2 regions of the Streptomyces sp. NRRL S-920 genome follow, and region 1 is predicted to be linked to the other one. Evidence: predicted binding sites of a transcription regulator. Region 1 holds the regulator's gene; the other holds the start of a gene.
The links. Region 1 encodes HrcA, which represses chaperone genes, less so after heat shock. Its sites were predicted from a motif close to TTNGCACTCNGNNNNNCNGAGTGCNAA; they were not measured.

Region 1 (15,894 bases):
GCTGGGGCACGTCACCGCCGTCGACGGCCGCGTGGACAAGATCATCGAGAATCTGCCGGTGGTGCAGCCGACGTACATGGCCTCCGTGCCCCGCATCTTCGAGAAGGTCTACAACGGCGTCGCCGCCAAGGCCAGGGCCGCCGGTGGGGCCAAGTACAAGATCTTCCTGTGGGCCGCGGACGTCGCCCGCGAGTACGCGAAGGTCAGCCAGGACAACTTCCGCAGGACCGGCAACGCCTCGGTGCCCTTCGGGCTGCGGGCCAAGCACAAGGTCGCCGACTCGCTCGTCTACTCCAAGCTGCGTGAGGCCTTCGGCGGGCGGCTGCGCGCCGCCGTCTCCGGATCGGCGGCGCTCGCGCCCGACATCGGATACTTCTTCGCGGGCGCCGGCATCCACGTCCTGGAGGGGTACGGCCTCACCGAGACCTCCGCGGCCTCCTTCGTGAACCCCGGCGAGGCCTACCGCACCGGCACCGTCGGCAAGCCGCTGCCCGGCACCGAGGTGCGCATCGCCGACGACGGCGAGATCCTGCTGCGCGGCCCCGGCATCATGGAGGGCTACCACGGCCTTCCGGAGAAGACGGCCGAGGTCCTGGAGTCCGACGGGTGGTTCCACACCGGTGACATCGGCGAGCTGTCCGTCGACGGCTACCTGCGGATCACCGACCGCAAGAAGGACCTCATTAAGACCTCCGGCGGCAAGTACGTCGCGCCGGCCGAGGTCGAGGGTCAGTTCAAGGCCGTGTGTCCGTACGTCTCCAACATCCTGGTGCACGGCGCCGACAAGAACTTCTGCACCGCGCTGATCTCCCTCGACGAGCCCGCGATCCTGGCCTGGGCCGAGGAGAACGGCCTGGGCGGCAAGTCCTACGCCGAGGTCTGCGCGGCCCCCGCCACGGTCGAGCTGGTCGAGGGCTATGTGAAGCAGCTCAACGAAGGCCTCCAGCGCTGGCAGACCATCAAGAAGTTCCGCCTCCTGCCGCGCGACCTGGACGTCGAGCACGGCGAGCTGACGCCCAGCCTGAAGCTGAAGCGCCCGGTCGTCGAACGGCAGTACAAGCACCTGATCGACGAGATGTACGCGGGCTCACGCGAGGCCTGAGGCCCGCCCGTCCCGCCGGACACGCCCTGGGCGAGCCCTGGGCCGGCCCAGAGCTGGCCCAGGGCTCGCCCACAGCTAGTGGCCGCGTCCGTGGCGCATCTCCTGTACCAGCTTCTCCATGTGCGTCACATGGTGGCGCAGCTCCAGGACGTCCTTGAGGCTGCTCGCCGCCATGTGCGCCTCGATCGCGGACAGGCGCGCGGCCAGCTCGTCGAACTGGAGCTGCTCGCGGGCCAGTATCCGCTCCAGCTGGCGGTTCTTGCGGTGCAGTTCCAGGAAGACCGTGACCTTGGCGCGCAGCACCCAGGGGTCGAACGGCTTGGTGAGGAAGTCCGCGGCGCCCGTCGCATAGCCCCGGAAGGCGTATCCGGCGTCGTGGTCGGTGCCCGTCAGGAAGATGATGGGCACGTCCTTGGTCTGGTCGAGGCGTTTGATGTTCGCCGCGGTCTCGAAGCCGTCCATGCCCGGCATCCGGACATCCAGGAGGATCACGGCGAACCGCTGCCGCAGGATCGCCTTCATCGCCTCCTCTCCCGAACGAGCCCGCACCAGCGGCTCGTTCAGGGACCCGAGGACTGCTTCGAGGGCCATCAGATTGTCCTCCATGTCGTCGACAAGGAGGATGCTCGCTCGGTGGTCGGTCAGGGGCTCTGCGCTCATAGCAAGGGTGCCTCAATCGGTGGCCGGCGAAGCGGTGCTCTCTCCTGGAGAGCCGGCCTGCTCCGGGGCGAGGGTGGCCGGACCGGGGGGCACGGACTGTTCGTCGGTGGTCGCGCTCTCCGGATCCAGCAGGGTGCAGACGACACCGAGGAGCTGATCCACGTCCACGGGCTTGGGGACGTAGTCGGTGGCGCCCTGGGAGATGGCCTTCTCGCGGTCTCCCGGCATGGCCTTCGCGGTGAGGGCCACGATGGGCAGGCCCCGCCAGCGGGGACTGCGGCGGATGGCGGCCATGGTCTCGTAGCCGTCCATCTCCGGCATCATGATGTCCATCAGGACGATGTCGACGTCGGGGTTGCGCTCCAGGGTCTCGATGCCCTCGCGGCCGTTCTCCGCGTACAGGACGGGCATGCCGACGCGGCTCAGTACGTGGGTGAGCGCGAAGACGTTGCGGATGTCGTCGTCGACGATGAGCACCCGGCGGCCCGGCAGTAAGCGGCCCGCGCGGCCCTCCTTCCACTCCTCCAGCTTGGTGGGGGTGGGCCAGCTGTCGTCGGGTTCGAGGCTGGTGTGCGGCCGCTGCGCGGCGTGCTCCTGCGGCTCCGGCAGGTGCTGGATGTGGGACGCGGCGTACGCGACGGCGGCCGCGCCGTGGCCCGGGTGCACCACGGGCACGTACAGCGAGAAGGTGGAGCCCTGACCGGGGTTGCTCTCGGCGGTGATGCGGCCGCCGAGCAGGCCCGCGATCTCCCGGCTGATGGAGAGGCCGAGGCCGGTGCCGCCGTACTTGCGGTTGGTGGTGCCGTCGGCCTGCTGGAACGCCTCGAAGATCACCGGCAGTTGCTCGGCGGGGATGCCGATGCCGGTGTCGCTGACGGCGAAGCAGAGGAGGTCGTCGTTGTCGTGGAGCAGCCGGTCGCCCGCGGTGTTGGTGACGCGGCTGACCCGCAGTTCGACCCGGCCCGCCGAGGTGAACTTGACCGCGTTCGACAGGAGGTTGCGCAGGATCTGCTGGAGGCGCTGCTCGTCCGAGAACATCTCGCGCGGGACGTCCTCGCCGACCGAGACGTCGAAGGCCAGGCCCCGGTCCAGCGTGAGCGGGCGGAACGTCGCGTGGACGTAGTCGAGGACCTTGATCAACGGGAGCTTCTTCGGGCGTACGTCCATCCGGCCGGCCTCGATCTTCGACAGGTCCAGGATGTCGTTGATCAGCTGGAGGAGGTCGGAGCCCGAGCGGTGGATCGTCGTCGCGAACTGCACCTCCTGGTCGGAGAGGTGTCCGTCCGGGTTGTCGGAGAGCAGCCGGGCCAGGATCAGCAGGGAGTTGAGCGGCGTACGCAGCTCGTGCGACATGTTCGCCAGGAACTCCGACTTGTACTGGGAGCTGGTGGCGAGCAGCGCCGCCTTCTCCTCCAGTTCGGCGTTGGAGCGGCGCAGCTCGGCCTGCTGGCGCTGGAGTTCGTCCGAGCGCTCCTGGAGCTGGGTGGCCAGGCGCTGGGACTCGCCGAGGAGGGACTCCGTACGGGAGTTGGCGATGATGGTGTTGATCGCGACGCCGATGGTGTTCACGAACTGGTCGAAGAAGGCCAGGTGGACGTCGGAGAAGCGGGAGAACGTGGCCAGCTCGATCACGCCGAGCAGCTTGTCCTCGAAGAGGATCGGGATGATCACCACGGTGGCGGGGGCCGCGTCGCCGAGCCCCGAGTGGATCTTGATGTAGTCCGGCGGGACGTTCTCCACGAGGATGCGCTTCTTCTCCAGCGCCGCCTGGCGCACCAGCCCCTGCGCGGGCATCCCCCCGGTGTCGATCACCGAGTCCTGCGCCGCGCCGTACCCCGCGATGAAGGCGAGGCCCTTCGCCGTCACCTGGGTGGGCGCCGGGCTCTCCGCGGTGTCGGGGTCCGCCAGGAAGAAGGCGCCGTACTGGGCGTTCACCAGCGGGGTCAGCTCGCGCAGGATCAGATCGGCGACCTCCATCAGATCGCGGTGGCCCTGCATCAGGCCCGCGAGGCGGGCGAGGTTGGACTCCAGCCAGTCCTTGGCGCGGGTGGTCTCGCGGAGGTTGGAGACCATGAGGTTGATGTTGTCCTTGAGGTCCGTGACCTCGCCGCGCGTCTCGACGGTGATGGCACGGGTCATGTCGCCCTGGGCCACGGCGGAGGCGACCTCGGCGATCGCGCGGACCTGGGTGGTGAGGTTCAGCGCCAGCTCGTTCACGTTCGTCGTCAGGCGCTTCCAGGTGCCGTAGACCCCCTCGACCCGGGCCTGCCCGCCCAGCTGGCCCTCGGAGCCGACCTCCCGGGCCACGCGCGTGACCTCGGAGGAGAACGACGAGAGCGTGTCCACCATGGTGTTGATGGTGGTCTTCAGCTCCAGGATCTCGCCGCGCGCGTCCACGTCGATCTTCTTGGAGAGGTCGCCCTGGGCGACGGCGGTGGCGACCTGCGCGATGTTGCGGACCTGGCCCGTGAGGTTGTCCGCCATGTAGTTGACGTTGTCGGTGAGGTCCTTCCACACGCCCGAGACGCCCAGGACCTGCGCGCGGCCGCCGAGCCGCCCGTCCGTGCCGACCTCGCGGGCCACGCGCGTCACCTCGTCGGCGAAGGCGCGCAGCTGCTCCACCATCGTGTTGACGGTGTCCTTCAGCTCCAGGATCTCGCCGCGCGCGGTGACCGTGATCATCTTGGAGAGGTCGCCGTTGGCGACGGCGGTGGTGACCTGGGCGATGTTGCGGACCTGGGAGGTGAGGTTCGACGCCATGAAGTTGACGTTGTCGGTGAGGTCCTTCTGTTGATCGTCGACTTCAGCTCCAGGATCTCGCCCTTCGCCTCCACCGTGATCTTCTTGCCGAGGTCGCCCTGGGCGACGGCCGTCGACACGAGCGCGATGTTCCGCACCTGGGAGGTGAGGTTGTCGGCCATGAAGTTGACGTTGTCGGTGAGGTCCTTCCATACGCCGGACACGCCCCGCACCTGGGCCCGCCCGCCCAGATTGCCTTCCGTGCCGACCTCACGGGCGACGCGGGTGACCTCGTCGGCGAAGGCGGAGAGCTGGTCGACCATCGTGTTCACCGTCGACTTCAGCTCCAGGATCTCGCCCCGGGCGTCGACGGTGATCTTCTGGCTCAGGTCGCCGTTGGCGACGGCGGTGGTGACCTGGGCGATGTTGCGGACCTGGGAGGTGAGGTTCGACGCCATGAAGTTGACGTTGTCGGTGAGGTCCTTCGGCGGACAACTGCTCGACCATGGTGTTCACGGTCAGTTTCAGCTCCAGCAGCTCGCCGGTCGCCTCCACCGTCACCGTGCGCGTCAGGTCGCCCTGCGCCACCGCCGTGGTCACCAGGGCGATGTCCCGGACCTGGGCGGTCAGCCGGGACGCCATCGTGTTGACGGCCTCCGTCACATCACGCCAACTGCCCGAAAGGCCCCGCACCTTGGCGCGCCCGCCGAGCCGCCCCTCCGTTCCCACCTCGCGGGCGACGCGCGTGACCTCGCCGGTGAAGAGGGAGAGCTGGTCGACCATCGTATTGACGGCACGGCCCAGGCGGCGCAGATCGCCCCGCAGTTCACGGCTGCCGTCGTGCAGGTCGACGCGCTGGGTGAGGTCGCCGCCCGCCACCGCGTTGAGCACCCGCGTGGCGTTGGCGGCCGGGGCCACCAGGGAGTCGAGCAGGGAGTTGGCCTCCTGGATGCGGGCGGCCCATCTGCCCTGCCCCGGACTGGGGGTGAACCGTTCGTCCAGGCGGCCGTGCCGGATGATCTCCCGGCGGACGCGGATCAGTTCACCGTCGAAGTGGAGCGAGCGGTCGAGCATTTCGTTGAAGACCGCGTACAGCTCGGCGGTGACGCCCTCGCCGGCCGGCGCCACCTTCGTGAAGTCCCCGTCCCGCGCGGCGCGCATGGCGGCCAGCAAGGTGCGCAGATCGTGGTCGGTGGCCGGGGCGGGCCCGGCCGCCCCGGCGGAGGGCGGGGGTGGCGCCGGGGCCGGGATCCGGCCGGGTCCGAGCGCGGGCGTAGCACTGTTCTCACTCATAGCGGGCCCACTTCGGTGACTCGGCGCTTATGGGCGCGGTCAGTCTGTCACCCTGTCGGTGTCGCCTGAGGCGTATTCGCCCGAACTGCTCAGGAGCCGTACCGTGGGGTTCTTTCCCGTGCAAGGGGAGGCCGAATTCCGTGCCCCCGCCAAGGACCCGGGAGGCCCCGGGCCACCGGCGGTAGCGCGTACGTCGTTGCCCGGAAACCCCCAGGCGCCGGCCGACGCACGCCAGTTCGTGCGCGTGGCCCTCGCCGACTGGTCCGGTCTTGGCGTCCCCGTGGCGGCCGGTCTCACCGCCCGCGTCAGCGACGACGCCGTGCTGCTGGTCAGCGAGCTGGTCACCAACGCCGTCGTGCACGCGGGTACGGACGTCGAACTGCTGTGCCGCCTCGACGAGGCCGGGCCGGGCGAGGACACGGACGCCCTCGTCATCGAGGTCTCCGACCACCACCCCTCCCGCGCCGTGCGCGGCGAGCCGAAGCCGCTGCCCAGCGGCACCCCCGAGTACGGCCGGGGGCTGCAACTCGTCGCGACCCTCTCCGAGTCCTGGGGCATCACCTACCGCACGGGCACCAAGACCGTCTGGGCCCGGCTGCCCGTCGAGGGCGTCCGGGCCGGCCACGAGCCGGATCCGTACGCGAGCGAGCAGACGCTCCAGCGCGGGCTGTGTGCCGCCGAGATCCTCGCGCCGCTGCCCAAGCGGGTCACCCACGACATGGAGTGGGTCAACCGCGGCGCGCTCAGCTTCCTCGCGGAGGCGTCCGACCTGCTCGCCGGGCAGTTCGACGAGGACCTGGTGGCCGCCCTCGCCGGACAGCTGCTCGTGCCGCGGCTCGCCGACTGGTGCGCGGTCTGGCTCGACGACGCCTCCGAGGGCCCCTCCCGCACCGTCCCCGGCGCACCGGGCGCCCGGCTCGCCCGCGTCTGGCACACCAGCGAGCACCGCATGGAGGAGCTGCGCCGCGTCCTGGAGAAGGACCCGCCCCTACTGCCCGAAGCGCTGGGCTCGGGCGCCTGCCCCGTCCCCTGGCCCGGCGATACGTCGGCGGGCGGGACGTCCGGCACGGCACTCGCGTACCGCCTGACCGCGGGCGGCCGCACGCTCGGCACGCTGCTGATCGGCCGGGTCGGCCTTGTCCGCTTCCCCGACGAGGTCACCGGCCTCATCGAGGACTTCAGCCGCCGCGTCGCCCTCGCCGTCAGCACGGCCCGCCGCTACCAGCGCCAGGCCAACATCAGCCAGATCCTCCAGCGCGGGCTGCTGCCCAGCAAGGTCGCGCAGATCCCCGGCGTCCAGAGCGCTCTCGTGTACGAGCCGCGGGACAAGGGCGGGCCCGGCGGCGACTTCTACGACGTGTTCCAGGCGGGCGACGGGCGCTGGTGCTTCGCGCTCGGCGACGTCCAGGGCAAGGGGCCCGAGGCCGCCGTCGTCATCGGCCTCGCCCGGCCCTGGCTGCGGCTGCTCGCCCGCGAGGGCTACCAGGTCGCGGAGGTCCTCGACCGCCTCAACCAACTGCTCCTCGACGACGCGACCGAGGCGGCGGACGCGGCGGCCGCGGTCGTCGCCGTCGCGGGTGGCCGGGGCGTGCCGTCCGACGGGGCCACCTCCCGCTTCCTCTCCCTCCTCTACGGCGAGCTGATCCCGTACGAAGGGGGCGTGCGCTGCACCATCGCGTGCGCCGGGCATCCGCTGCCGCTGCTCCTGTCGCCGGAGGGTGAGGTGCGGGCGGCGGCGTCCCCGCAGATGCTGCTCGGGGTCGTCGACGACGAGACGTACACGAGCGAGAGCTTCGACCTGCGGACCGGCGACACGCTGCTGTGCGTCACGGACGGCGTGACCGAGCGGCGCGCGGGGCGTCTCCAGTTCGACGACGGCGAGGGCCTGGCACGCGCCTTCGCGGACTGCGCGGGGCTCGACGCGGGGCTCGTGGCGGAGCGGATCCGTCGGCTCGTACATGAGTTCTCGGAGCGGCCGCCGGATGACGATATGGCGTTGCTGGTGCTTCAGGCGGAGTAGTCGCTGGTGCTTTAGGCGGGCTGGTCGCTGGTGGTTCGGGCGGGCTGGTGGGGGGTGTTCCGTGCTGGGTCGGGTGGGGGTTGTTCCCTGCCGGCCAGGTAGCGCTTGTTCCGTGGCGGGCTGGGTGGGGCTTGTTCCGTGGCGGTTCGGGCGGGCTGGTTCCGTGGCGGCTCGGGTGGGGCGTGTCTCGTGCCGGGCTGGGTGGGGGGTGGCCCGTGGTGCGGGACAATCGACGTATGCCTTCCGCACTGCCCGATGGTGAGCCCATGCCCGAGGACGGCGCGCTGCCCGCGTCCGCCCTGGAGGGCGCGGCCTCCCGCCCCCTCGGCTTCTACCTGCACGTTCCGTACTGCGCCACGCGCTGCGGCTACTGCGACTTCAACACCTACACCGCGACCGAGCTGCGCGGCTCCGGCGGTGTGCTCGCCTCGCGCGACAACTACGCGGACACCCTCGTCGACGAGGTGCGCCTCGCCCGCAAGGTCCTCGGCGACGACCCGCGGCCCGTGCGGACCGTGTTCGTCGGGGGCGGTACGCCGACGCTGCTGGCCGCGGGCGATCTCGTACGCATGCTGGCGGCCGTCCGGGACGAGTTCGGGCTCGCGGACGACGCGGAGATCACGACCGAGGCGAACCCGGAGTCGGTCGACACGGCGTATCTGAGCGAGCTGCGCGAAGGAGGCTTCAACCGGGTCTCCTTCGGCATGCAGAGCGCGCGACAGCACGTGCTGAAGGTGCTCGAACGTACGCATACGCCGGGCCGGCCCGAGGCGTGCGTCGCCGAGGCGCGGGCGGCGGGCTTCGACCATGTCAACCTCGACCTGATCTACGGCACGCCGGGGGAGACGGACGAGGACTGGCGGGCCTCGCTGGACGCGGCGATCGGGGCCGGTCCCGACCACGTCAGCGCGTACGCCCTGATCGTGGAGGAGGGTACGCAGCTGGCGCGGCGGATCCGGCGCGGCGAGGTCCCGATGACGGACGACGACGTCCACGCGGACCGGTATCTGATCGCGGACGAGGTGCTGGGGGCCGCGGGCTTCGAGTGGTACGAGGTCTCCAACTGGGCCACCTCCGAGGCGGGCCGGTGCCTGCACAACGAGCTGTACTGGCGGGGCGCCGACTGGTGGGGGGCCGGGCCCGGGGCGCACAGCCACGCCGGGGGCGTGCGCTGGTGGAACGTGAAACACCCCGGGGCGTACGCGTCGGCCCTCGCGGCGGGGCGGTCGCCCGGGGCCGGGCGGGAGGTGCTGTCCGCGGAGGACCGCAGGGTCGAGCGGATCCTGCTGGAGCTGCGGCTGCGCGAGGGCTGCCCGCTTTCCCTCCTCAAGGAGGCGGGGCTCTCGGCTGCGCGCCGGGCGCTGGCGGAGGGGCTGCTGGAGCCCGGGCCCTACGAGGGCGGGCGTGCGGTGCTTACGTTGCGGGGGCGCTTGTTGGCGGACGGGGTGGTACGGGACCTGGTCGACTGATGCCGGCGGGGCGCCTGAGGCTGCGGCGCGGGGGCTGCGGCTTTAGCTCCGCGCCTCCACCGCCTCTGCCCGTCGGGGGCGCCCGGCGCTCGCTCTCCCACCCGCCCGCTCGGTCTCTGGGTGGGCTCTGCGGGAGTGGTTGATGCGGGGTAAACGGGCGGGTGGGAGACGTCGTGAAAGTGCCCCGAGGCCCAGGGGCCAGGTCCCGCTACGGGAGCGTGACGAAATCGATCAGTTCCTCGACGCGGCCGAGAAGCGCCGGCTCCAGGTCCTTGTAGCTGCGCACCGAGCCCAGGACCCGCTGCCACGCCGCCCCCGTGTTCGACGGCCAGCCCAGCGCCTCGCACACGCCCGTCTTCCAGTCCCGCCCCCTCGGCACCCTGGGCCACGCCTCGATGCCGACCGAGGACGGCTTCACCGCCTCCCACACGTCGATGTAGGGGTGGCCGACCACCAAGGCGTGCGCGCCGGTGACCTGGGCCGCGATGCGGGACTCCTTGGAGCCGGGGACCAGGTGGTCCACCAGGACGCCGAGGCGCGCGTCGGGGCCCGGGGAGAACTCCGCGACGATCGCGGGCAGGTCGTCGATGCCCTCCAGGTATTCGACGACCACGCCCTCGATGCGCAGGTCGTCACCCCATACTCTCTCGACCAACTCCGCGTCGTGGCGGCCCTCCACGTAGATGCGGCCGGCCCGGGCGACCCTGGCCCGCGCCCCGGGGACGGCCACCGAGCCGGACGCGGTGCGAGAAGGACGTACGGGGGAAGCCGGAGCCGTCGAGGGGCGCACGAGCGTGACCGTCCTGCCCTCCAGGAGGAAACCCCGAGGCTCCATCGGGAAGACCCGGTGCTTGCCGAAGCGGTCCTCCAGCGTCACCGTCGGGCCCTGCGCCGTCTTCTCGCAGCGGATCACCGCCCCGCAGAAACCCGTGCTCAGCTCCTCCACCACGAGGCCGGCCTCCGCCGCCACCTCCGGTACGGGCTTCGGCTTCTTCCACGGCGGCGTGAGATCAGCGGAGTACATACGGCGCTGCGGGCCCAAAGGGCCCTCGGCGGGGTGGCGGCGGGAGACGGGTGGGCGCATTCCGCCGACGATAGGAAGAAGGCGCGGACCGCCCGCTACGACACGCCGAAACGAGCCGCCAGTGTGGCGCGTTGCGCACGGACAAAAGCCGCGTCCACCACCGCGCCGTGCCCCGGCACGTACCGCGCGTCCTCCCCGCCCAGGCCGAGGAGCCGGTCCAGCGCCGCCGGCCACTGCGAGGGCACCGCGTCCGGACCGGCCTGCGGTTGACCCGACTCCTCGACCAGGTCGCCGCAGAAGACGATCTCCCGCCCGCCGTCGCCGCCGGGCACCAGGACCACCAGGTCGTGGCCCGTATGGCCGGGGCCCACGTTCGCGAGGAGGACCTGCACGCCGCCGCCGAGGTCGAGCGTCCACTCGCCGGACACCAGGTGGCGCGGGTGGATGAGGAGGTCCGCCGCCTCCGCCGCGGCCCGGGGGTCCGCGCCGTGCCGCACCGCGTCCGCCCGCAGCTCGTCGGCGCCCCTGGCGAACACCGTGTCGATGCCCACCGCGCCGTACACCTCCACCCCCGCGAAGGCCGCGGCCCCGAGGACGTGGTCGAAGTGCGGGTGCGTCAACGCGAGATGTGTCACGCGGCGGCCCCCGCCGAGGATCTCCCCGGCCCGCGTCCGCAGCGCCGCGCCCTCCGCCAGGCTCGACCCCGCCTCGATCATCAGAGCGGCGTCGTCGCCGACGACGAGCCCCGCCGTGCAGTCCCACACCGGCAGGCGGCACCGGCCCACCCGCGGCGCGAGCCGTTCCCAGCCCGCGGCTTCCCATGCCGGTTCCACATCCATACGGTGACGCTAGCCGCTGCGGTGCGCCTCGGCACGGCCGGTCGGGCGGGCCCGGACGGCTCGATGGGGTTCGGTGGCGTCCGGCCTTGCCGGGGCCGTACCCGACGGCCGTACACTGACCTTTTGACAGGCTGGCACTCACCCGCGTTGAGTGCCAGGCAGGGGACCACCGCGACGGATGACGGCTGGAGGTGTGCGCGATGCTCAGTGAACGCAGGCTCGAAGTGCTGCGCGCCATCGTCCACGACTATGTCGGGACGGAGGAGCCGGTCGGCTCCAAGGCGCTCACCGAGCGGCACAGTCTCGGCGTCTCCCCGGCCACGGTGCGCAACGACATGGCGGCGCTGGAGGAGGAGGGGTTCATCGCCCAGCCCCACACCAGCGCCGGGCGCATCCCGACGGACAAGGGCTACCGCCTCTTCGTCGACAAGCTCGCGGGCGTCAAGCCGATGACCGCGCCCGAGCGCCGCGCCATCCAGAACTTCCTCGACGGCGCCGTCGACCTCGACGACGTGGTGGGGCGCACGGTCCGGCTGCTCGCGCAGCTGACCCGGCAGGTCGCCGTCGTGCAGTACCCGTCGCTCACGCGGTCGACGGTGCGGCACGTGGAACTGCTCTCGCTCGCTCCGGCCCGGCTGATGCTCGTACTGATCACGGACACGGGCCGGGTCGAGCAGCGCATGATCGACTGTCCGGCGCCCTTCGGTGAGACGTCGCTCGCGGACCTGCGGGCGCGGCTCAACAGCAGGGTCGCGGGCCGCCGCTTCGCGGACGTGCCGCAGCTGGTGCAGGACCTGCCCGAGAGCTTCGAGACCGAGGACCGCGGTACGGTCGCGACGGTCCTCTCCACCCTCCTCGAAACACTCGTCGAGGAGACCGAGGAGCGGCTGATGATCGGCGGGACCGCCAATCTCACCCGCTTCGGACATGACTTTCCCCTCACGATCCGGCCCGTTCTCGAAGCCCTTGAGGAGCAGGTCGTGCTCCTCAAGTTGCTTGGTGAGGTGCAGGATTCGGGCATGGCCGTACGGATCGGTCATGAGAACGCCCATGAGGGCCTCAGCTCCACCTCCGTGGTCTCGGTCGGCTACGGTTCGGGGAGCGAGGCAGTCGCGAAACTAGGCGTGGTCGGACCGACCCGCATGGACTATCCGGGAACGATGGGAGCAGTACGCGCAGTGGCACGTTACGTCGGACAGATCCTGGCGGAGTCGTAAGTGGCCACGGACTACTACGCCGTACTCGGCGTGCGCCGCGACGCTTCCCAGGACGAGATCAAGAAGGCCTTCCGGAGGCTGGCGCGTGAGCTTCACCCGGATGTGAATCCGGACCCGAAGACTCAGGAGCGCTTCAAGGAGATCAACGCCGCGTACGAGGTGTTGTCGGACCCGCAGAAGAAGCAGGTCTACGACCTCGGCGGCGACCCCCTGTCCCAGGCGGGCGGCGGAGGCGCGGGCGGCTTCGGCGCCGGTGGCTTCGGCAACTTCTCCGACATCATGGACGCGTTCTTCGGGACGGCGTCGCAGCGCGGACCGCGCTCGCGCACGCGTCGCGGACAGGACGCCATGATCCGGCTGGAGATCGACCTCGACGAGGCCGCCTTCGGGACCACCAAGGACATCCAGGTCGACACCGCCGTGGTGTGTACGACCTGTAGCGGTGAGGGTGCCGCGCCGGGCACGTCCGCTCAGACGTGTGACATGTGCCGCGGCCGCGGTGAGGTGTCGCAGGTCACGCGGTCCTTCCTCGGCCAGGTCATGACCTCGCGGCCGTGCCCGCAGTGCCAGGGGTTCGGCACGGTCGTGCCGACGCCGTGCCCGGAGTGCGCCGGTGACGGCCGCGTCCGCTCGCGCCGGACGCTGACGGTGAAGATCCCCGCCGGTGTGGACAACGGCACGCGGATCCAGCTCGCGGGCGAGGGCGAGGTCGGGCCCGGTGGCGGGCCCGCCGGTGACCTCTACGTCGAGATCCACGAGCTGCCGCACGACGTCTTCCAGCGGCGCGGCGACGACCTGCACTGCACGGTCACCATCCCGATGACGGCGGCGGCGCTCGGCACGAAGGTGCCGCTGAAGACGCTCGACGGCATGGAGGAGGTCGACATCCGCCCCGGCACCCAGTCCGGGCAGTCGATCCCGCTGCACGGGCGTGGCATCACGCATCTGCGGGGCGGTGGGCGCGGTGACCTCATCGTGCACGTCGAGGTGCTCACGCCGACGAAGCTCGATCCCGAGCAGGAGCGGGTGCTGCGGGAGCTTGCGCAGCTGCGGGGCGAGGAGCGGCCTACGGGGCAGTTTCAGCCGGGGCAGCAGGGGCTTTTCTCTCGGCTGAAGGATGCGTTTAACGGGCGGTAGCGCCTTGGGCGGTGTCGCTCTGCCCCCGGTGGCGGGATTCTTCCCGTGCCGGGGGCGCTTTGTTGGCCTTCTGCGGGGGCGTTGTGGTTGCTCGCGCAGTTCCCCGCGCCCCTTACGGGGCTGCTCGCGCCCCGCGGCGGAGCCGCTTGTGTCACAGCCCCGCGCCCCTTACGGGGCCTCCCGTGCGCCCCTTGCGGGGCTTCCCCTGCGGCCCTTACGGGCTTCCCCCGTGCCCCTTGTGGGGGGTGGTTCGGTTGGGGGGTGGGGGCGTGGCACGATGCCGTTATGTCCTCCGTGTTGACCGAGCTGTGTCGCCTTCCGATCGTGCAGGCCCCCATGGCGGGCGGTGCCTCCTGTCCGCAGTTGGTCGCGGCCGTTTCCGAGGCCGGTGGGCTGGGGTTCCTCGCCGCCGGGTACAAGACCGCCGACGGGATGTACCAGGAGGTCAAGCAGGTGCGGGGCCTGACCTCGCGGCCCTTCGGCGTCAATCTCTTCATGCCGCAGCCCGAGTACGCGGACGCCGCGGCCGTCGAGGTGTACCGCAGCCAGCTCGCCGGTGAGGCCACCTGGTACGAGACGCAGCTCGGCGACCCGGACAGCGGGCGCGACGACGGGTACGACGCCAAGCTCGCGATCCTGCTCGACGACCCGGTGCCGGTCGTCTCCTTCACCTTCGGCTGCCCGACCCGCGACGTCCTCGACTCGTTCGCGCGCGTCGGCACCGTCACCGTCGTCACCGTCACCACGCCCGAGGAGGCCCAGGCCGCCCAGTGGGCCGGTGCCGACGCCGTCTGCGTGCAGGGCATAGAGGCGGGCGGGCACCAGGGCACCCACAAGGACAACCCCGAGGCCGACGGCGCCGGGATCGGGCTGCTCTCCCTCATCACGCAGGTCCGCGAGACCGCGCAGATTCCCATCGTCGCCACGGGCGGCCTGATGCGCGGCGCGCAGATCGCCGCGGTGCTCGCGGCCGGCGCGGACGCCGCTCAGCTCGGCACGGCGTTCCTGGTCACCCCGGAGTCGGGCGCCAACCACCTGCACAAGCAGGCCATGACCAATCCGATGTTCCTGCGGACCGAGCTGACCCGGGCGTTCTCCGGGCGGCCCGCGCGCGGCCTCGTCAACCGCTTCATGCGCGAGCACGGCCCGTACGCGCCCGCCGCCTACCCCCAGGTGCACCACCTCACCAGCGGCCTGCGCAAGGCCGCCGCGAAGGCCGGTGACGCGCAGGGCATGGCGCTCTGGGCCGGGCAGGGCCACCGGCTCGCCAGGGAACTGCCCGCCGGACAGCTCGTGGAGGTCCTCGCGGCCGAACTGGCCGAGGCCCAGGGCGCGTCGACGCGGGACGGTGCGGCGTGACCGCCCCCGTGTTTGTCGTCGAGCGGTTCGACGCGCATGTGCGCGGCGGCGGACGGTACGTACTCGATGGGCCCGAGGGGCGGCACGCCGTCTCCGTGAAGCGGCTGCGCGCCGGTGAGGACGTCGTCCTGACCGACGGCGCCGGACGGTGGGCGCAGTGCGTGGTCCTGGAGACGGAGGGCAAGGACCGGCTCGTGGTGACGATGGGCTCCGTGGCCGAGGAGCCCGAGGCGCAGCCGCGGATCACCGTCGTCCAGGCGCTGCCCAAGGGCGACCGCGGTGAACTCGCCGTCGAGACCATGACGGAGACCGGCGTCGACGCGGTCGTGCCGTGGACCGCGTCGCGCTGCATCACGCAGTGGAAGGGCGAGCGCGGCCTCAAGGCGCTGGCCAAGTGGCGGGCCACCGCGCGCGAGGCGGGCAAGCAGTCGCGCCGCGTGCGCTTCCCGGAGGTGGCGGACGCGGCGTCCACCAAGCAGGTCGCCGCCCTCCTCGCGGACGCCGACTTCGCGGCCGTCCTGCACGAGGAGGGCAGCGAGCCGCTGGCCACCGCGGAACTGCCGGCGAGCGGGCGGATCGTTCTCGTCGTCGGGCCCGAAGGGGGCGTCTCCCCGGACGAGTTGGCGGCCTTCGCCGAGGCGGGCGCCAAGCCGTACCGCCTCGGGCGCAGCGTGCTGCGTACGTCGACCGCAGGGACCGCGGCGACCGCGCTGCTCCTCGGACGCACCGGCCGCTGGTCCTGACACCCGCCCGGCGGGCGCGGGTCGACAGATGGCCGCAAGCGGTCTACCGCACCGGCGCACGGGGTGGCACCCTGCCGCCTATGGGGGCATTGAGGCGGTTACAGCAGCGGAACGTATGGAAACGGCGAAGGCCCATCCTGGGCGCCGTCGGGCTCGTCGGCGCCGCCGCGCTGGGGGCCGGCGCGTGTGAGCCCGTAGGCGGGGGGTTGAACACCTCCGCGGTCGCGCTCACCGTCGACGAGATGGGCACAAAGGCGCTGGAGCGACAGCGTCTCGACGTGGCGTGGCTCAG
Region 2 (15,894 bases), on a different contig from region 1:
CGGCGCGACGGCGACCACCCGCTGACCGTCGGCGGCTTCAGCATGGGCGGCCTCGTCACCCGCTACGCGCTCGCCAAAATGGAACACGACGGCGGCCCGGACAACGACCACCAGACCGCCCTGTACTTCTCCTACGACAGTCCGCACCGCGGCGCCTGGATCCCGCTCGCCCTCCAGTCGTTCGCGCACTACATCCGGCGCCTCAACGCGGCCTTCTCGGAGCAGATCAACAGCCCGGCCGCCCGCCAGCTGCTGTGGCAGCACATCACCGAGTGGGACGACAGCCCCGAGACGGACAAGGAGCGCGGCACGTTCCTCGCCGAGCTGGAGCGCGTCGGCGGCTGGCCGAAGCGGCCCAAGAAGATCGGCGTGGCCAACGGCGTACGCATCGGGCAGAGCAACGGCGTCCGGCCGGGCGAGAAGGCCTTCCACGGCAAGGGCCTCGCCATCACCGGCACCCACCTGCACACCCAGTCCGTCGGCGAGGACCAACTCGTCGCCCAGCTGCGGGTCGTGACCCTGCGCAAGCCCCGCATCCGCACCTCGGGGATCCCCGAGATCGACGGCGCCCCCGGCGGCACCCTGGAGGGCTTCGGCATCCTCGCCGACGAGCTGAACAAGATCCCCGCACTCATCGGACTCGGCTCCCAGGCCGACGTCCGCGCCCACTGCTTCGTCCCGACCGTCAGCGCGATCGCCCTGCGCGACATCGACACCCACGAGAAGCTGTACGAACCGATCACGGCCGCCGAGGACGAACTGAGCGAACTGGACGAGTTCCGCTGCGCCTCGAAGAACGAGGGCCACACCCTGGTCACCGAGGAACTCTGCGCCTGGATCATGGACCGGCTGCCGTAGCCGGAGCGCGCCGGAAAACGCCCGAGGGCGGCACCCCTTCCGGAGAAGGAGTGCCGCCCTCGGTACGTCAGGACAGTGATCAACCAGAGGTCGATCAGAAGTCCATGTCACCGCCCGGCATGCCGCCGCCGGCCGGGGCAGCGCCCGCCTTCTCCGGCTTGTCGGCGATGACGGCCTCGGTGGTGAGGAACAGCGCGGCGATGGACGCGGCGTTCTGAAGGGCGGAGCGCGTGACCTTCGCCGGGTCGAGGATGCCCTCGGCGATCATGTCGACGTATTCACCCGTCGCGGCGTTCAGGCCGTGGCCGACGGTCAGGTTGCGCACCTTCTCGACGACGACACCGCCCTCGAGGCCGGCGTTGACCGCGATCTGCTTCAGCGGGGCCTCCAGGGCCAGCTTCACAGCGGCGGCACCCGTGGCCTCGTCGCCTTCCAGCTCAAGCTTCTCGAAGACGGCGGAGGCCTGGATGAGGGCCACGCCACCACCGGCGACGATGCCCTCCTCGACGGCCGCCTTCGCGTTGCGAACGGCGTCCTCGATGCGGTGCTTGCGCTCCTTCAGCTCGACCTCGGTCGCGGCACCGGCCTTGATGACGGCCACGCCGCCCGCGAGCTTCGCCAGGCGCTCCTGGAGCTTCTCGCGGTCGTAGTCCGAGTCGCTGTTCTCGATCTCGGCGCGGATCTGGTTGACGCGGCCCTGGACCTGGTCGCTGTCACCGGCGCCGTCGACGATGGTCGTCTCGTCCTTGGTGATGACGACCTTGCGGGCGCGGCCGAGCAGGTCGAGACCGGCGTTCTCCAGCTTGAGGCCGACCTCCTCGGAGATGACGGTGCCACCGGTGAGGATGGCGATGTCGCCGAGCATGGCCTTGCGGCGGTCACCGAAGCCCGGGGCCTTGACGGCGACGGACTTGAAGGTGCCACGGATCTTGTTGACGACGAGCGTGGACAGCGCCTCGCCCTCGACGTCCTCCGCGATGATCAGCAGCGGCTTGCCCGACTGCATGACCTTCTCCAGCAGCGGAAGGAGGTCCTTCACGTTGGAGATCTTGGAGTTGACGATCAGGATGTACGGGTCGTCGAGCGACGCCTCCATACGCTCCATGTCGGTGGCGAAGTACGCCGAGATGTAGCCCTTGTCGAAGCGCATACCCTCGGTGAGCTCCAGCTCCAGACCGAAGGTCTGGGACTCCTCGACGGTGATGACGCCTTCCTTGCCGACCTTGTCCATGGCCTCGGCGATCAGCTCGCCGATCTGAGTGTCGGCGGCGGAGATGGAGGCCGTCGAAGCGATCTGCTCCTTGGTCTCGACATCCTTCGCCTGCTCAAGGAGGGCACCGGAGACAGCCTCGACGGCCTTCTCGATGCCGCGCTTGAGGGCCATCGGGTTGGCACCGGCGGCCACGTTGCGCAGACCCTCGCGCACCAGGGCCTGGGCCAGGACGGTCGCGGTCGTCGTGCCGTCACCGGCGACGTCGTCCGTCTTCTTCGCGACCTCCTTGACCAGCTCGGCGCCGATCTTCTCGTACGGGTCCTCGAGCTCGATCTCCTTGGCGATGGACACACCATCGTTGGTGATCGTGGGGGCGCCCCACTTCTTCTCGAGGACGACGTTGCGACCCTTGGGGCCCAGGGTCACCTTGACGGCGTCGGCGAGCTGGTTCATGCCGCGCTCGAGGCCGCGCCGTGCCTCCTCGTCGAACGCGATGATCTTGGCCATGTGAAGTGGTCCTCCCGGACAGGGGTGGCATGCTCCGGATCGACGTCAGTGCCCGCGACGGACGGCCTGCAAACCTTGTGGTTCCTTGCCCCACTCGGCCTGCGGACCTCACCGGCCCGATCCAAGTTCTGTCACTCTCACTGGGAGAGTGCTAAGCCCAATGATTAGCACTCGACCCCTGCGAGTGCAAGCGCCTCTCCCGGATCCCGCCGGGCGCTCCGGTCCTACCCGCGGGCGCGCGGGCGCACACGAGGGGCCCGTACCCCCATGGGATACGAGCCCCTCGCGATGCTTGCTTCGGTGGTCGGTCGCGCCGAGCTAGACGGCGAGCTTGACCATGTCCGCCTGCGGACCCTTCTGGCCCTGCGAGATCTCGAACTCGACTCGCTGACCTTCTTCAAGGGTGCGGTAACCGTCCATCTGGATCGCGCTGTAGTGGACGAAAACATCCGCACCACCGTCGACCGCGATGAAGCCGTACCCCTTCTCCGCGTTGAACCACTTGACGGTGCCCTGAGCCATGCCTAACTCCCCTATTACTGGCCCTTGCACAGACCCGCACTTCGCGGACCCGGGTCAGACCTCACCCCCCACTGGTTGGGGGTGTGCGCCGGAACGCGTCGACCGCCGCTGAATGTATCTGTCCAACTGCCCTCTGCAACAGGTCAATCGGACGAGAATTCTGAGCAGCCGCGAACGGGAATATGCGGAGAATTCGCCAGAAGCCGGGGCAAGTCGGGCCCGACAAATGGCACATGCGGCTCAAAAGGGTGGCTCGCTTTGGCTGCTTCTTGTCGAACCGGGGCCGAGTTCGTATATGCGCTCGGCACAAACGGAGAAGCGCCTTTCCCAACTGTACCGCGCTCAACCATCCAGAATTGCCCCCTCCGTTTGTCTTCCGGAGGGGGCAATTCTGGTTACGCAGGAAAGTTGCGGAAATAGATCATCCGCCGGTAGATCATCCGCCGGCGACCGCCGGAATGATCGAGACGCCGGCGCCGTCCGGGGTGGCCGTCTCCAGGCCCTGCTCGAAGCGGACGTCGTCGTCGTTCACGTACACGTTGACGAAGCGCCGCAGCTTGCCCTGGTCGTCCAGGACGCGGGCGGCGATGCCGGTGTGGTTCTTCTCCAGATCGGCGATGACCTCACCGAGGGTGCTCCCCTCGGCGGCGACCTCGGCCTTGCCGCCGGTGTAGGTGCGCAGGATGGTGGGGATACGAACGTTCACGCTCATGGGGTTCACCTCAGAAATACGGGGATGGGGGCGCCCCGTCAGGGGCGCGGGGAACTGCGCGACCAGCCACAGCCGTCCCGCAGGGAAGCAACAACCTCAGTTGGCGAGCCCCGCGGAGCGGAACGCCTCAAGGCTCGGCTTGATGGTCGCGGTGGCCTGCGACGTCTCAGCGACAGCGTCCAGCGTCTTCAGACCGTCCCCGGTGTTGAGCACGACCGTGGTGAGGGACGGATCGAGCAGCCCCGCCTCGACGAGCTTCTTGGTGACGCCCACCGTCACACCGCCCGCGGTCTCCGCGAAGATGCCCTCGGTCCGCGCGAGGAGCTTGATCGCGTCGACGACCTGCTCGTCGTTCACGTCCTCCACGGCCCCGCCCGTGCGCCGCGCGATGTCGAGCACGTACGGCCCGTCCGCGGGATTACCGATCGCGAGCGACTTCGCGATGGTGTTCGGCTTCTGCGGGCGCACGACGTCGTGACCGGCCTTGAAGGCGGCCGACACCGGCGAGCAGCCTTCCGCCTGGGCGCCGAAGATCTTGTAGGGCTTATCGGCCACGAGGCCGAGCGCGATCAGCTCCTTCAGACCCTTGTCGATCTTCGTGAGCTGTGAGCCCGAGGCGATCGGGATGACGAGCTGATCCGGCAGCTCCCACCCCAGCTGCTCGCAGATCTCGTACGCGAGGGTCTTGGAACCCTCGCCGTAGTACGGCCGAAGATTGACGTTGACGAAGCCCCAGCCCTCGCCCAGCGGGTCGCCGATCAGCTCGGAGCAGAAGCGGTTCACGTCGTCGTAGTTGCCCTCGATGCCGACGAGTTCACCGCCGTAGACCGCGGCCATGACGACCTTGCCCTGCTCCAGGTCGTGCGGGATGAACACGCAGGACCTGAAGCCGGCGCGGGCGGCGGCGGCGCCGACGGCGCCCGCGAGGTTGCCGGTGGAGGAGCAGGAGAGGGTGGTGAAGCCGAAGGCCCTGGCCGCTTCGAGCGCCTGCGCGACGACGCGGTCCTTGAAGGAGTGCGTGGGGTTTCCGGAGTCGTCCTTGACGAACAACTTGCCCTGTTCGACGCCGAGTTCACGCGCGAGGTTGTCGGCCTTGACGAGCTGGGTCCAGCCGGGGTTCAGGTTCGGCTTGTCGGCGACGTCGGCGGGGACGGGCAGGAGCGGGGCGTAGCGCCAGATGTTGGCGGGGCCCGCCTCGATCCGCTTGCGCAGGGCTTCCGGGTCGCCGAGGGGAAGGTCGTACGCGACTTCGAGGGGTCCGAAACACTCGGCGCAGGCGAAGATCGGGCCGAGCGGGAACTTGGTGCCGCATTCCCGGCAGGAGAGTCCTGAGGCGGGACCGAGGTCTACGGAAGAGGTGGTGCTTTCGGTGGCGACGGTCTGCACAGCCATGGAGGCGAGGCCCTTTCTCCTCATCTTCCCCGCGGCGCATCTCGCCGCGAGACGGAATTGGCACCTTCCCCACCGTGACCTCGCGGTCGGCGGGAGGGTTGCCGGGGCTTCAACGGGCCGTATCCCTCTGCCCCTCTGGATGAGCGGTATTCGATTGTGGGTTTCAGTTGTTGATCTCACGCGGCGGTGACCCCGACATGCGATGGTCACCGGCGTTGTTCAAGACTGTAACCGAAGCCCCGGACCCTTGAGATAGTCGTCCGAACCGCGAGATGGATCACATACGGGAGGACTCCGACCGTGCTGGAAGAGGCCGAGCGCTGGCTGAGCAGGCGTTCCTGGTCGGTCGCCGACCGCCCGCTGGACCGGCTGGCCGCGGCCAAGCGCGCGTCCGGCGCGTCGGTGAGCGTCGTGCTGCCCGCGCTGGACGAGCAGGAGACGGTCGGCGCGATCGTCGCCGAGATCCGCCGCGAGCTGGTCGAGAAGGTCTCGCTGGTCGACGAGCTGGTGGTGATCGACTCCGGTTCCTCGGACCGGACGGCCGAGGTGGCCCGGGAGGCGGGCGCCAAGGTGGTGCACCGGGACGAGATCCTGCCGCGCATCGCGCCGCTGCCCGGCAAGGGCGAGGTGCTGTGGCGCTCGCTGCTGGTGACGAGCGGTGACATCGTCGCGTTCGTCGACGCGGACCTGAGGGAGTTCTCCGCGGACTTCGTCTCGGGGATCGTGGGCCCGCTCCTGACCGATCCCGACGTGGCCTTCGTGAAGGCGATGTACGACCGTCCGCTCGGCGAGGCCACCGGCCAGGGCGGCCGGGTCACCGAGCTGATGGCGCGCCCGCTGTTGAACATGCACTGGCCGCTGCTCGCCGGGTTCGTCCAGCCGCTGGGCGGCGAGTACGCGGCCCGCAGGTCCCTCCTGGAGCGGCTGCCGTTCCCCGTCGGGTACGGCGTGGAGCTGGGCCTGCTCGTCGACGCGCTGCACACGGCCGGCCTGGACGCGCTGGCGCAGGTGGACGTCGGCGTGCGCAAGCACCGCCACCAGGACGGGCAGGCGCTCGGGCGGATGGCGGCGGCGATCTACCGGACGGCTCAGGTGCGGCTCGCGCGCGGACACCTCGTACGCCCGGAGCTGACGCAGTTCGAGCGGGGGGAGCGGGGCTTCGTGCCGCGGACGTACGCGGTGGACACGGAGGAGCGGCCGCCGATGACGGGTATCGCGGAGTACGCGCACCGACGCGTGGCGTGACCGGCCCCGGTCGTACGTTTGCCCGGCCCCGGGACGGGCTACGTTTTGCCACATGGTGTCCGAGCCCCGAACAGCAGCAGCGCAGGTACTCGTCGCGTCCAACCGCGGCCCCGTCTCGTACTCCGTGGGGAAGGACGGGGAGCTGACCGCCAGGCGCGGCGGCGGCGGTCTCGTCTCCGGGCTGAGCGCCATCGGTGACTCCCCCGACGACCCCGCCGCCCTGTGGGTGTGCGCGGCGCTCGGCGAGGGCGACCGGGAGGCGGTGCGGCGCGGCGTCGGCGAGCCGGGCGTGCGGATGCTCGACATCGACGCGGGCTCGCACGAGGGCGTGCACGCGGCGGCGTACAACGGCGTCGCCAACTCGGTCCTGTGGTTCGTCCACCACATGCTGTACCAGACGCCGCTGGAACCGGCGTTCGGCCCGGAGTTCCGCGCGCAGTGGGAGGCGTACGAGACGTACAACCGGGCGTTCGCCGAGGCGCTGGCCGCGGAGGCCGCGCCCGGGGCCTCGGTCATCGTGCAGGACTACCACCTGACGCTGGTGCCCGGGATGCTCCGCGAGCTGCGCGACGACGTGAAAATCGGCCACTTCTCGCACACCCCGTGGGCGCCGGCCGACTATTTCCGGATGCTGCCGGACGACGTGGCCGAGCAGGTGCTGCGCGGGATGCTCGGCGCCGACCGGCTCGGGTTCCTCACCGGGCGGTGGGCGGACGCGTTCACGGAGTGCTGTGTGCGGCTGCTCGGCGGGACGTCGGGGACGCGGATCGGGGTGCACGGCCTCGGTGCCGACGCGGACTTCCTGCGGGAGCGTTCGCGGCGGGACGACGTCGAGGAGCGGATGGCGACGCTGCGGGAGCAGATCGGCGAGGGCCGCAGGGCGATCGTGCGGGTGGACAGGACGGAGCTGTCCAAGAACATCGTGCGGGGCATGCTGGCCTACCGCGAGCTGCTGGAGACCCGCCCCGAGTGGCGCGAGCGGGTCGTCCACGTCGCCTTCGCCTACCCCTCGCGGCAGGACCTCGCGGTGTACCGGGAGTACACCGCGGAGGTCTCACGGGTCGCCGAGGAGATCAACTCCACGTACGGGACGCCGGGCTGGACGCCGGTGCTCCTGCACGTCGACGACGACTTCGCGCGCTCGCTCGCGGCCTACCGGCTCGCGGACGTGGCGCTGGTCAACCCCATCCGGGACGGCATGAACCTCGTCGCGAAGGAGGTGCCCGTCGTCTCCGACGAGGGGTGCGCGCTGGTGCTCTCGCGGGAGGCGGGGGCGTTCGAGGAGCTGGGCGAGGACGCGATTCCGGTCAACCCCTACGACGTATCGGCCACGGCCGCCGCGCTGCACGCGGGGCTTTCCATGCCGGTCGGGGAGCGCGCCGAGCGGACCAAGCGGCTCGCCGCGGCGGCTACGGCGTTGCCGCCCGCGCAGTGGTTCCTTGAGCAGTTGCACGCGTTGACCGGCGATCGTCCCTAGACCGCCGCTCCGCGGCGGGTGCTCTCCCACCCACCCACCCGTTTGCCCCGAACTGTCAGGTCACGTGTCCCGCGAGGGAGTTGAGGAGAGCCACCACTCCCCCGGGGCCGTCCACCACCAGGTCCGCGCGGTCCGCCAGCTCCGCGACCTCCGCGCTGCCGCTGCACACCAGCAGGCCCGCCATGCCGTCCGAGCGGAGCTTCTCCACGGCGGCGAAGGCGGGCAGGTCGCCCAGGTCGTCGCCGGCGTAGAGCACGGACTCGGCGCCGACCTCCCGCAGGTACGCGGCGAGGGCCACGCCCTTGTCCATGCCCGGCGGGCGCAGCTCCAGGACCATGCGGCCCGGCTCGACGATCAGACCGTGCCGGTGCGCCAGCTCGGCGAGCGGTGCGCGCAGCGCGTCGAAGGCGGCCTGCGGGTCCCGCGCGCGGCGCGTGTGGACCGCCACCGCGCGGCCCTTCTCCTCTATCCAGGTGCCGCGCCAGGCGTCGATCGCGTCGAGGAACCCGGGAAGTTCGGCGCGCACGGCGGCGACCCCGGGGTGCGGCTCGGCCGCCTGGACGGTGCCGGTGACCGCGTCCCAGCGCTCGGCGCCGTAGTGCCCGAGGACCACGAGGTGTTCGAGGCCCGGCACGCCCGCGAAGCCGCCGTAGCGCACGGCGACGCCCGCCGGGCGGCCCGTGACCACGGCGACGGACCGCAGGCGCGGGGCGAGCGCGGCGAGCGCGGGCACGGCGTCCGGGTGGGCGCGGGCCTGCTCGGGGTCGGGCACGATCGCGGCGAGCGTGCCGTCGAAGTCGAGGGCCACGACGGACCGGTCGGGCCGCGCGAGAAGCGCGGCGAGGCCGTCCCGCCCGGCGGACGTCACGGGTTCGGGCAGGCCGGGACGTCCGGCCCGGTCGGGCTGTGCGTACGTAGGGTCACCCATGGGCCCGACCTTAACCGCGTCAGCGCTCTTCGCGCCGTGACTCCCTTACCCGGCGCAGCCGATTGACCGTAATCGGGTCGTGCGCGAGGGCGCGGGGGTCGTCGAGGAGGGCGTTCAGGAGCTGGTAGTAGCGCACGGGCACCATGCCCAGCTCCTCGCGGACGGCACGTTCCTTGGCCCCCGGGCCGGGCCAGGAGCGCCGTTCGAGGGCGAGTACGGCGCGATCGCGCGCGGAGAGGCCCGCGGGTTCCTGAGCGGGTTCCTGGTCGGTCATGCGGCCACGCTATTCCGCGTTCTCCGCGGTCGCCGCCTTGTTCTGGATCTGGCCGAGGATCGAGGCGGGGTTGCCGTTCTTGTCGACGGTCCTGCCGATGTTCTGCTTGATGGACGCCGAGACCTGCGCCCACGACGTCTTGCCCACCGGGTAGAGCTGCGAGGTCGGCAGCTCCTTGAGGAACTTGCCCAGCTCGGTGTGGCCGCGGTCCTTGGCCATCGCCTCGGAGGCGGAGTTCGTCACGGGCAGGATGTCGTACTCGTTGGAGAAGTCGAGCACGTTCTTCTCGCTGTAGACGTAGTCGAGGAACTTGCCGGCCTCCTTGCGGTGGCCGTTCTGCTTGAACGCCATCATCCAGTCGGCGACGCCCATCGTGGCCTGCGCCTTGCCGTTGACGCCGGGCGCCGGCACCATGCCGAACTTCACGCCCTTCTTGGCGGCCATCTTCATCAGCGTGGGGTGGCCGTTGAGCATGCCGACGTCGCCGCGCGAGAACGCCGCGAACGCCTCGGCGCGGTTCATCTCGGCGGGGGGCGTCGGCCCGGTCAGGCCCTTGCCGACGAGTTCGTCCCTGAGCCAGGCGAACGTCTTGGCGTTCTGCTTGGAGTCGATGTCGTACGAGCCGACCTCGTCGGTGTAACCGCCGCCGCCGCTGAGCATCCACATCAGCGTCTCGGCGGGCGCCTCCTCGGGACCGAGCGGCAGCGCGTACGGGATCTTCACGCCGCGCGCCTTGAGCGCCTTGGCGGCGCTCTGGAGTTCGTCCCAGGTCCGCGGCGGGGTGAGGTGCGCGTCCTTGAAGAGCTTGGTGTTGTAGAAGAGCAGGCGCGTGGAGGAGGCGAACGGCATGCCGTACTGGATGCGGTGGACCTCGCCGGCCCGGGCGAGCGGGGTCATGAAGTCGGCCTGGGTGGCGATGGAGAGCAGCTCGTCGGCCTCGTAGAGCTTGTCCTGCGCGGCGTAGTCGGCGTACGCGCCGATCTGCGCCAGGTCAGGGGCCTCGCCCTTCTTGACCATCTCCTTGACCTCGCGGTCCACGTCGTTCCAGGAGTGGACGGTCACCTCGACGTCGATGCCGGGGTTGTCCTTCTCGAACCCCTCGACGACCTTGGCCCAGTACTTCTTGGAACTGTTCGCCGCGGAGTCGCCGTAGTCGGCGGCCACCAGCTTGAGGGTGACGTCACCGGAGTCGCCCGGCCCGCCGCAGCCGGCGAGAACGCCCGCCATGCCCAGTACGGCCACCGCCGCGGTCAGTCCTGTCACGCGCCGCTGCACAGCTGTCCCACCCTCGTTGCTTTCGCGCACCGGGGCCGGTGCGCCCCACCGCTGTCGAACTGCGATTTTCCCCCGAGTTTCCCCCGGGTCCGAACACAAGGTCTACACCAGCCCAGTATCACTTGTGCAACGGGCGGCCATTGCAGCCCCCGCCCCCGGCCTGCTAAGCACGTCACGTTCACGTCCCGCACGACGAGGAGCCTTGCCGCATGTCGCGTACCGCAGCAGAAATAGCCACTCAGCCCGCCTGCTGGCACCGGGCGGCGGAGGCGGCGGCCTCCTTCACGGGGTTCCCCGAGCCGGGTGAGCGGGTCGCCGTCACCGGGTGCGGGACGTCGTGGTTCATGGCGATCGCGTACGCGGCTCTGCGCGAGGCCGCCGGTCAGGGCGAGACGGACGCCTTCGCGTCGTCGGAGTTCCCGGCCGGGCGGCGCTACGACCGGGTGGTGGCGATCACTCGGTCCGGCACGACGACGGAGGTCCTCGAACTGCTCGGCCGGCTCAAGGGCACGGTCCCGACCCTCGCCCTGACCGCCGACCCGAAGACCCCGGTGATGGACGCGGCGGACGCGGTGGCGGTCCTGGACTGGGCGGACGAGCGGTCGGTCGTCCAGACCCGCTTCGCCACGACCGCGCTCGCCTTCCTGCGGGCCGGGCTCGGTGACGTCCCGGGCGTGAAGTCGTTGGCGGAGGCGGCGGTGGACGCGGAGCTGGCGGTGACGGAGCCGCTGCCGGACGCGGTGGTCTCGGCGGAGCAGTGGACGTTCCTCGGGCGCGGCTGGACGTACGGTCTCGCGCTGGAGGCGGCGCTGAAGATGCGGGAGGCGGCGGGCGCCTGGACGGAGTCGTACCCGGCGATGGAGTACCGCCACGGTCCGATCTCCATCACCGGCCCCGGCCGCGTGACGTGGATGTTCGGCACGCTGCCGGAGGGCCTCGCCGGTGACGTGGCCCGGGTCGGCGGCGAACTGGTGGCCCGCCAGGAGGCGGACCCCCTGGCGGACCTGATCCGCGCGCAGCGGCTGGCGGTGGCGCTGGCGGAATCCCGCGGCTTCGACCCGGACCGGCCGCGGAATCTGACGCGGAGCGTGATCCTCAGTTAGACCGCGCCCGGCCACTTCTACCTCGGGGTGAGGGCGATGCCCTTACCTCGGGGTGATGGCGATGCCCTCGGGCTGGTGGCCGGTGCGCAGGGTCGTCCGTACCTTCGTGAGGTCCGGGTCGACCACGGAGACGGTGTCGGAGTCCTCGTTGGTGACCCAGACCCGGCTGCCGCCCGGACTGACGGCCACGCCCTGCGGGGTCTTGCCCACGGGCACCCGGGAGAGGACACCGCCGGTCGCGGTGTCGATGACGAGGAGTACGTCGGCCCCGGAATCCGCGGCGTACAGCCGCTGCCCGTCGGGGCTGAGTCCCAGGCCGAGCGGGGCCTTGCCGACCGGCCAGGTGGCCGTCACCTTGCGGGTGACCGGGTCGATGACGGAGATGCTCCCGGCGCCCGTGTTGGCCACGTAGACCCTGTCCCCCCGCACGGTGGAGGTGATCCCGCTGGGGAAGTCGCCGACGGGGATCCGGGCCACGGGCTCGTGCCCCTTGGACAGGACGGTGACGTTGTTGCTGCCGCTGTTGGTGACGTAGGCGGTCCCGTCGGGCAAGGTGGCGACGCTGTGCGGGAGTTCACCGACCGCGGGCGTCGCGATGACCCGGCGGCTCGCGGTGTCGATGACGGAGACGTTGCCGCTGCCCCAGTTCGCCGCGAGCACCCAGCGCCCGTCCCGGCTCGGAGCGGCCGAGAACGGATAGGACCCGACCGGAACGGTCGCCACGGCCTTGCGGCTGACCGTCTCGATGAAGGTGACCGAGTCGGACACGCCGTTGGCCACGTACACGTGCGAGCCGTCGGGGGCCGCGCCCACGCCGGTCGGCCCGGTGCCCACCGTCGTGGTGGCGACGGGCCGCTCCAGGCGGACGTCGGCGGCGGAGACGGTCCCGGAGCCGCTGTTGGCCACGTACGCGGCGATGCGCATCGGGAAGTCCTTGTGGGCCGCCTTCGACGCGGGCCGCGGTTGCGGGAGCGGCCCGGTGGACGCGGCGGCGGAAGCGCACGCCATGGCGGCGAGCGCGGACCCGAGCGCCAGACGGACCAGACGGACACGGCAGCGTCGGCTGCCTGCGGAAAGTCTCACCATGGGGGCTACCTCTGCGGCTGTGGGGGGAGGCCGGGACGAACGCGCCCGGTCAAACGCCCGGTCCGCGTGTCCCCGCACCGTCCGGGGCATGGATTCGTCCTTTCGCATGGCTGGTTTGCGGCAAATTGGCCAATTCGCATACTTGCGGGTGTCATATGACACCAGCGACAGGTGGACTAGACCTTTCAAGGGGTGACGGGCGAGACTGTATCCGTGAGACACGTCATCGCCCTCGATGTGGGCGGCACCGGAATGAAGGCCGCCCTGGTAGGGGCGGACGGCACCCTGCTGCACGAGGCCCGCCGTCCCACGGGCCGCGACCGCGGCCCCGAAGCGGTCGTCGCGTCCATCCTCGACTTCGCGGCGGACCTCCGCGCCCACGGCATCGCCCACCTCGGCGAACCCGCCGCGGCGGCGGGCGTCGCCGTTCCCGGCATCGTCGACGCCGCCCGCGGCATCGCGGTCTACGCGGCCAACCTCGGCTGGAGCGACGTCCCCCTGAGGGACCTCCTCAGCGCCCGCCTGGCAGGCGTCCCCGTGGCCCTCGGCCACGACGTCCGCACCGGCGGCCTCGCCGAGGGCCGCCTCGGCGCGGGCAAGGGCGCCGACCGCTTCCTGTTCGTACCCCTGGGCACCGGCATCGCGGGCGCCATCGGCATCGGCGGTGTCATCGAACCCGGCGCCCACGGCTCGGCCGGCGAGATCGGCCACATCGTCGTACGCCCCGACGGGCCCCCGTGCGGTTGCGGCCAGCGCGGCTGCCTGGAGCGCCTGGCCTCCGCGGCCGCGGTCAGCAGGGCCTGGGCCGAGGCGAGCGGAGACCCCCAGGCGGATGCCGCGGACTGCGCGAAGGCCGTGGAGTCGGGCGACCCCCGGGCCCAGGAGGTCTGGCGCGACGCCGTCGACGCCCTCGCCGACGGTCTGCTCACCGCCCTCACCCTGCTGGACCCGAACACGCTGATCGTCGGTGGCGGTCTCGCCGAGGCCGGGGAAACGTTGTTCACGCCGCTGCGGGCCGCCGTCGCGGCCCGCGTCGTCCAGTTCCAGACGCTGCCGGAGATCGTCCCCGCGGCCCTCGGCGACACCGCCGGGTGCCTGGGCGCGGGCCTGCTCGCCTGGGACCTGCTCGACCGAGCAGCTCCCACCCACCCCACGGAGGTAACCACCTGATGGCCACTAGCAAGGTTCTCGCCGGTGCCCAGGTGGTACTGCCCACCGGAACCGTCCCCGGCGGCCGCGTCGTCGTCGACGGCACCCGCATCGCCGGCGTCGCGCCCGCGGGCGCGCAGACGGTCGACCTCACCGGCCACTGGCTCGTCCCCGGCTTCGTCGACCTGCACAACCACGGCGGCGGCGGCGCCTCCTTCACCTCCGGCACGGTCGAGGACGTACTCAAGGGCGTCCACACGCACCGCCTGCACGGCACCACCACCCTGGTCGCCTCCACCGTGACCGGCGACATGGACTTCCTCGCCCAGCGCGCCGGACTGCTGAGCGAGCTGGCCGAGCAGGGCGACCTCGCGGGCATCCACTTCGAGGGCCCCTTCATCTCGCCGTGCCGCAAGGGCGCGCACAGCGAGAGCCTGCTCAGGCACCCCGACCCCGCGGACGTCCGCAAGCTGATCGACGCGGCACGCGGCCACGCGAAGATGCTCACGCTCGCCACGGAGCTGCCGGGCGGCATCGACTCGGTGCGCCTCCTCGCCGAGCACGGCGTCATCGCGGCCATCGGCCACACGGACGCGACGTACGAGCAGACGGTGGAGGCCATCGACGCGGGCGCCACCGTCGCCACGCACCTCTTCAACGCGATGCCCGGCCTCGGCCACCGCGCGCCGGGCCCGATCGCCGCCCTCCTGGAGGACGAGCGGGTCACCGTCGAGCTGATCAACGACGGCACGCATCTGCACCCCGCCGCCCTGGAGCTGGCCTTCCACCGCGCGGGCGCGGACCGCGTCGCCTTCATCACCGACGCGATGGACGCGGCGGGCTTCGGCGACGGCCGGTACATGCTCGGCCCGCTGGAGGTCGAGGTGCGGGACAGCGTGGCGCGGCTCGTCGAGGGCGGCTCGATCGCGGGCTCCACGCTGACCCTGGACCGCGCCTTCAAGCGCTCGGTGACCGTCGACGGGATCTCCGTCGAGGACACCGTCCGCGCCCTGTCCGCCAACCCGGCCAGGCTCCTCGGGATGGACGACACGGTCGGCTCCCTGGAGCCCGGCAAGGACGCGGACCTGGTCGTCCTCGACGCGGACTTCGCCGTCAAGGGCGTGATGCGCAAGGGCGCGTGGGTGGTCGAACCCGCGTAAACGGGTGACCGAACCCTCGTAAACGGGTGACCGAACCCGCAGGAACCGCGAGGCGGTTGGCCCGCACCCCTGGGCCAACCGCCTTCTGTTTGGCATGATCAGAGCCAGAAATGGAGCGCGGCACTTCGGGGGTGGGTACGAGTGATCCTCACCGTCACGCTGAACACCGCACTCGACCTCACCTACCGCGTCCCCGCCCTCACCCCGCACACCTCGCACCGCGTCACCGAGGTGACCGAACGCCCCGGCGGCAAGGGCGTGAACGTCGCCCGGGTCCTCGCGGCCCTCGGCCACGCCGTGACCGTCACCGGCTTCGCGGGCGGCGACACCGGACGCGCCCTGCGCGAGCGGCTGGCCACCGAACCCCGCCTCACGGACGCGCTCGTCCCGGTCGCCGGCGCCACCCGCCGCACCCTCGCCGTGGTCGACGCGACGACCGGCGACACCACCCAGCTCAACGAACCGGGCCCCACCGTCACCCCCGCCGAGTGGGCCGCCTTCCTCGACTCCTACGAGGAGTTGGCGCACCGCGAGGGCACCACCGCGATCGCGCTCTGCGGCAGCCTGCCGCCCGGCGTACCTGTCGGGGCGTACGCCCTCCTGGTGCGTTCCGCGCGCGCCGCCCGCGTCCCGGTGCTGCTCGACACCAGCGGGGAGCCGCTGCGCCGCGGTGTCGCCGCGCGGCCCGACATCGTCAAGCCCAACGCCGACGAACTCGCCGAGCTGACCGGCTCGCACGAGCCCGAGCGGGCCACCCGCGACGCCCGCCGCAGGGGCGCGCACGCGGTGGTCGCCTCGCTCGGCGCGGACGGCCTGCTCGCGCTCACCCCCGACGGCGGCTGGCGCGCGCGGCCCCCGTCGCGGGTGCGCGGCAATCCGACCGGCGCCGGCGACTCGGCGGTCGCGGGGCTGCTGTCCGGGCTCGCCGAGGGCCTGCCGTGGCCGGAGCGGCTCGCCCGCGCGGTCGCCCTGTCGGCGGCGACCGTGGCGGCC

Region 2: groL (chaperonin GroEL) is a predicted target of HrcA. The motif match lies at 2,707-2,733, and genes of this name have one in related genera.

Annotation. Positions count from the first base shown of each region.
Region 1 covers NZ_JODF01000018.1:113,477-129,370, forward strand. Annotated here, with positions in the region: gene IG54_RS0115855 (AMP-dependent synthetase/ligase) at 1-1,102, shown strand, start outside; gene IG54_RS0115860 (response regulator) at 1,178-1,762, opposite strand; partial or broken gene IG54_RS37985 (HAMP domain-containing protein) at 1,775-5,662, opposite strand; gene IG54_RS0115870 (SpoIIE family protein phosphatase) at 5,898-7,814, shown strand; gene hemW (radical SAM family heme chaperone HemW) at 8,051-9,283, shown strand; gene IG54_RS0115880 (DUF3097 domain-containing protein) at 9,492-10,367, opposite strand; gene IG54_RS0115885 (MBL fold metallo-hydrolase) at 10,403-11,146, opposite strand; gene hrcA (heat-inducible transcriptional repressor HrcA) at 11,347-12,363, shown strand; gene dnaJ (molecular chaperone DnaJ) at 12,364-13,500, shown strand; gene IG54_RS0115900 (nitronate monooxygenase) at 13,786-14,859, shown strand; gene IG54_RS0115905 (16S rRNA (uracil(1498)-N(3))-methyltransferase) at 14,856-15,602, shown strand; gene IG54_RS0115910 (hypothetical protein) at 15,809-15,894, shown strand, end outside.
Region 2 covers NZ_JODF01000058.1:13,935-29,828, reverse strand. Annotated here, with positions in the region: gene IG54_RS0130120 (esterase/lipase family protein) at 1-858, shown strand, start outside; gene groL (chaperonin GroEL) at 953-2,578, opposite strand; gene IG54_RS0130110 (cold-shock protein) at 2,897-3,100, opposite strand; gene IG54_RS0130105 (ubiquitin-like small modifier protein 1) at 3,537-3,812, opposite strand; gene thrC (threonine synthase) at 3,909-5,204, opposite strand; SAM riboswitch class I at 5,222-5,350, opposite strand; gene IG54_RS0130095 (glucosyl-3-phosphoglycerate synthase) at 5,505-6,449, shown strand; gene IG54_RS0130090 (alpha,alpha-trehalose-phosphate synthase (UDP-forming)) at 6,502-7,926, shown strand; gene otsB (trehalose-phosphatase) at 7,982-8,854, opposite strand; gene IG54_RS0130080 (DUF3263 domain-containing protein) at 8,874-9,128, opposite strand; gene IG54_RS0130075 (ABC transporter substrate-binding protein) at 9,138-10,355, opposite strand; gene IG54_RS0130070 (SIS domain-containing protein) at 10,613-11,506, shown strand; gene IG54_RS0130065 (beta-propeller fold lactonase family protein) at 11,549-12,592, opposite strand; gene IG54_RS0130060 (ROK family protein) at 12,806-13,762, shown strand; gene nagA (N-acetylglucosamine-6-phosphate deacetylase) at 13,762-14,901, shown strand; gene IG54_RS0130050 (1-phosphofructokinase family hexose kinase) at 15,043-15,894, shown strand, end outside.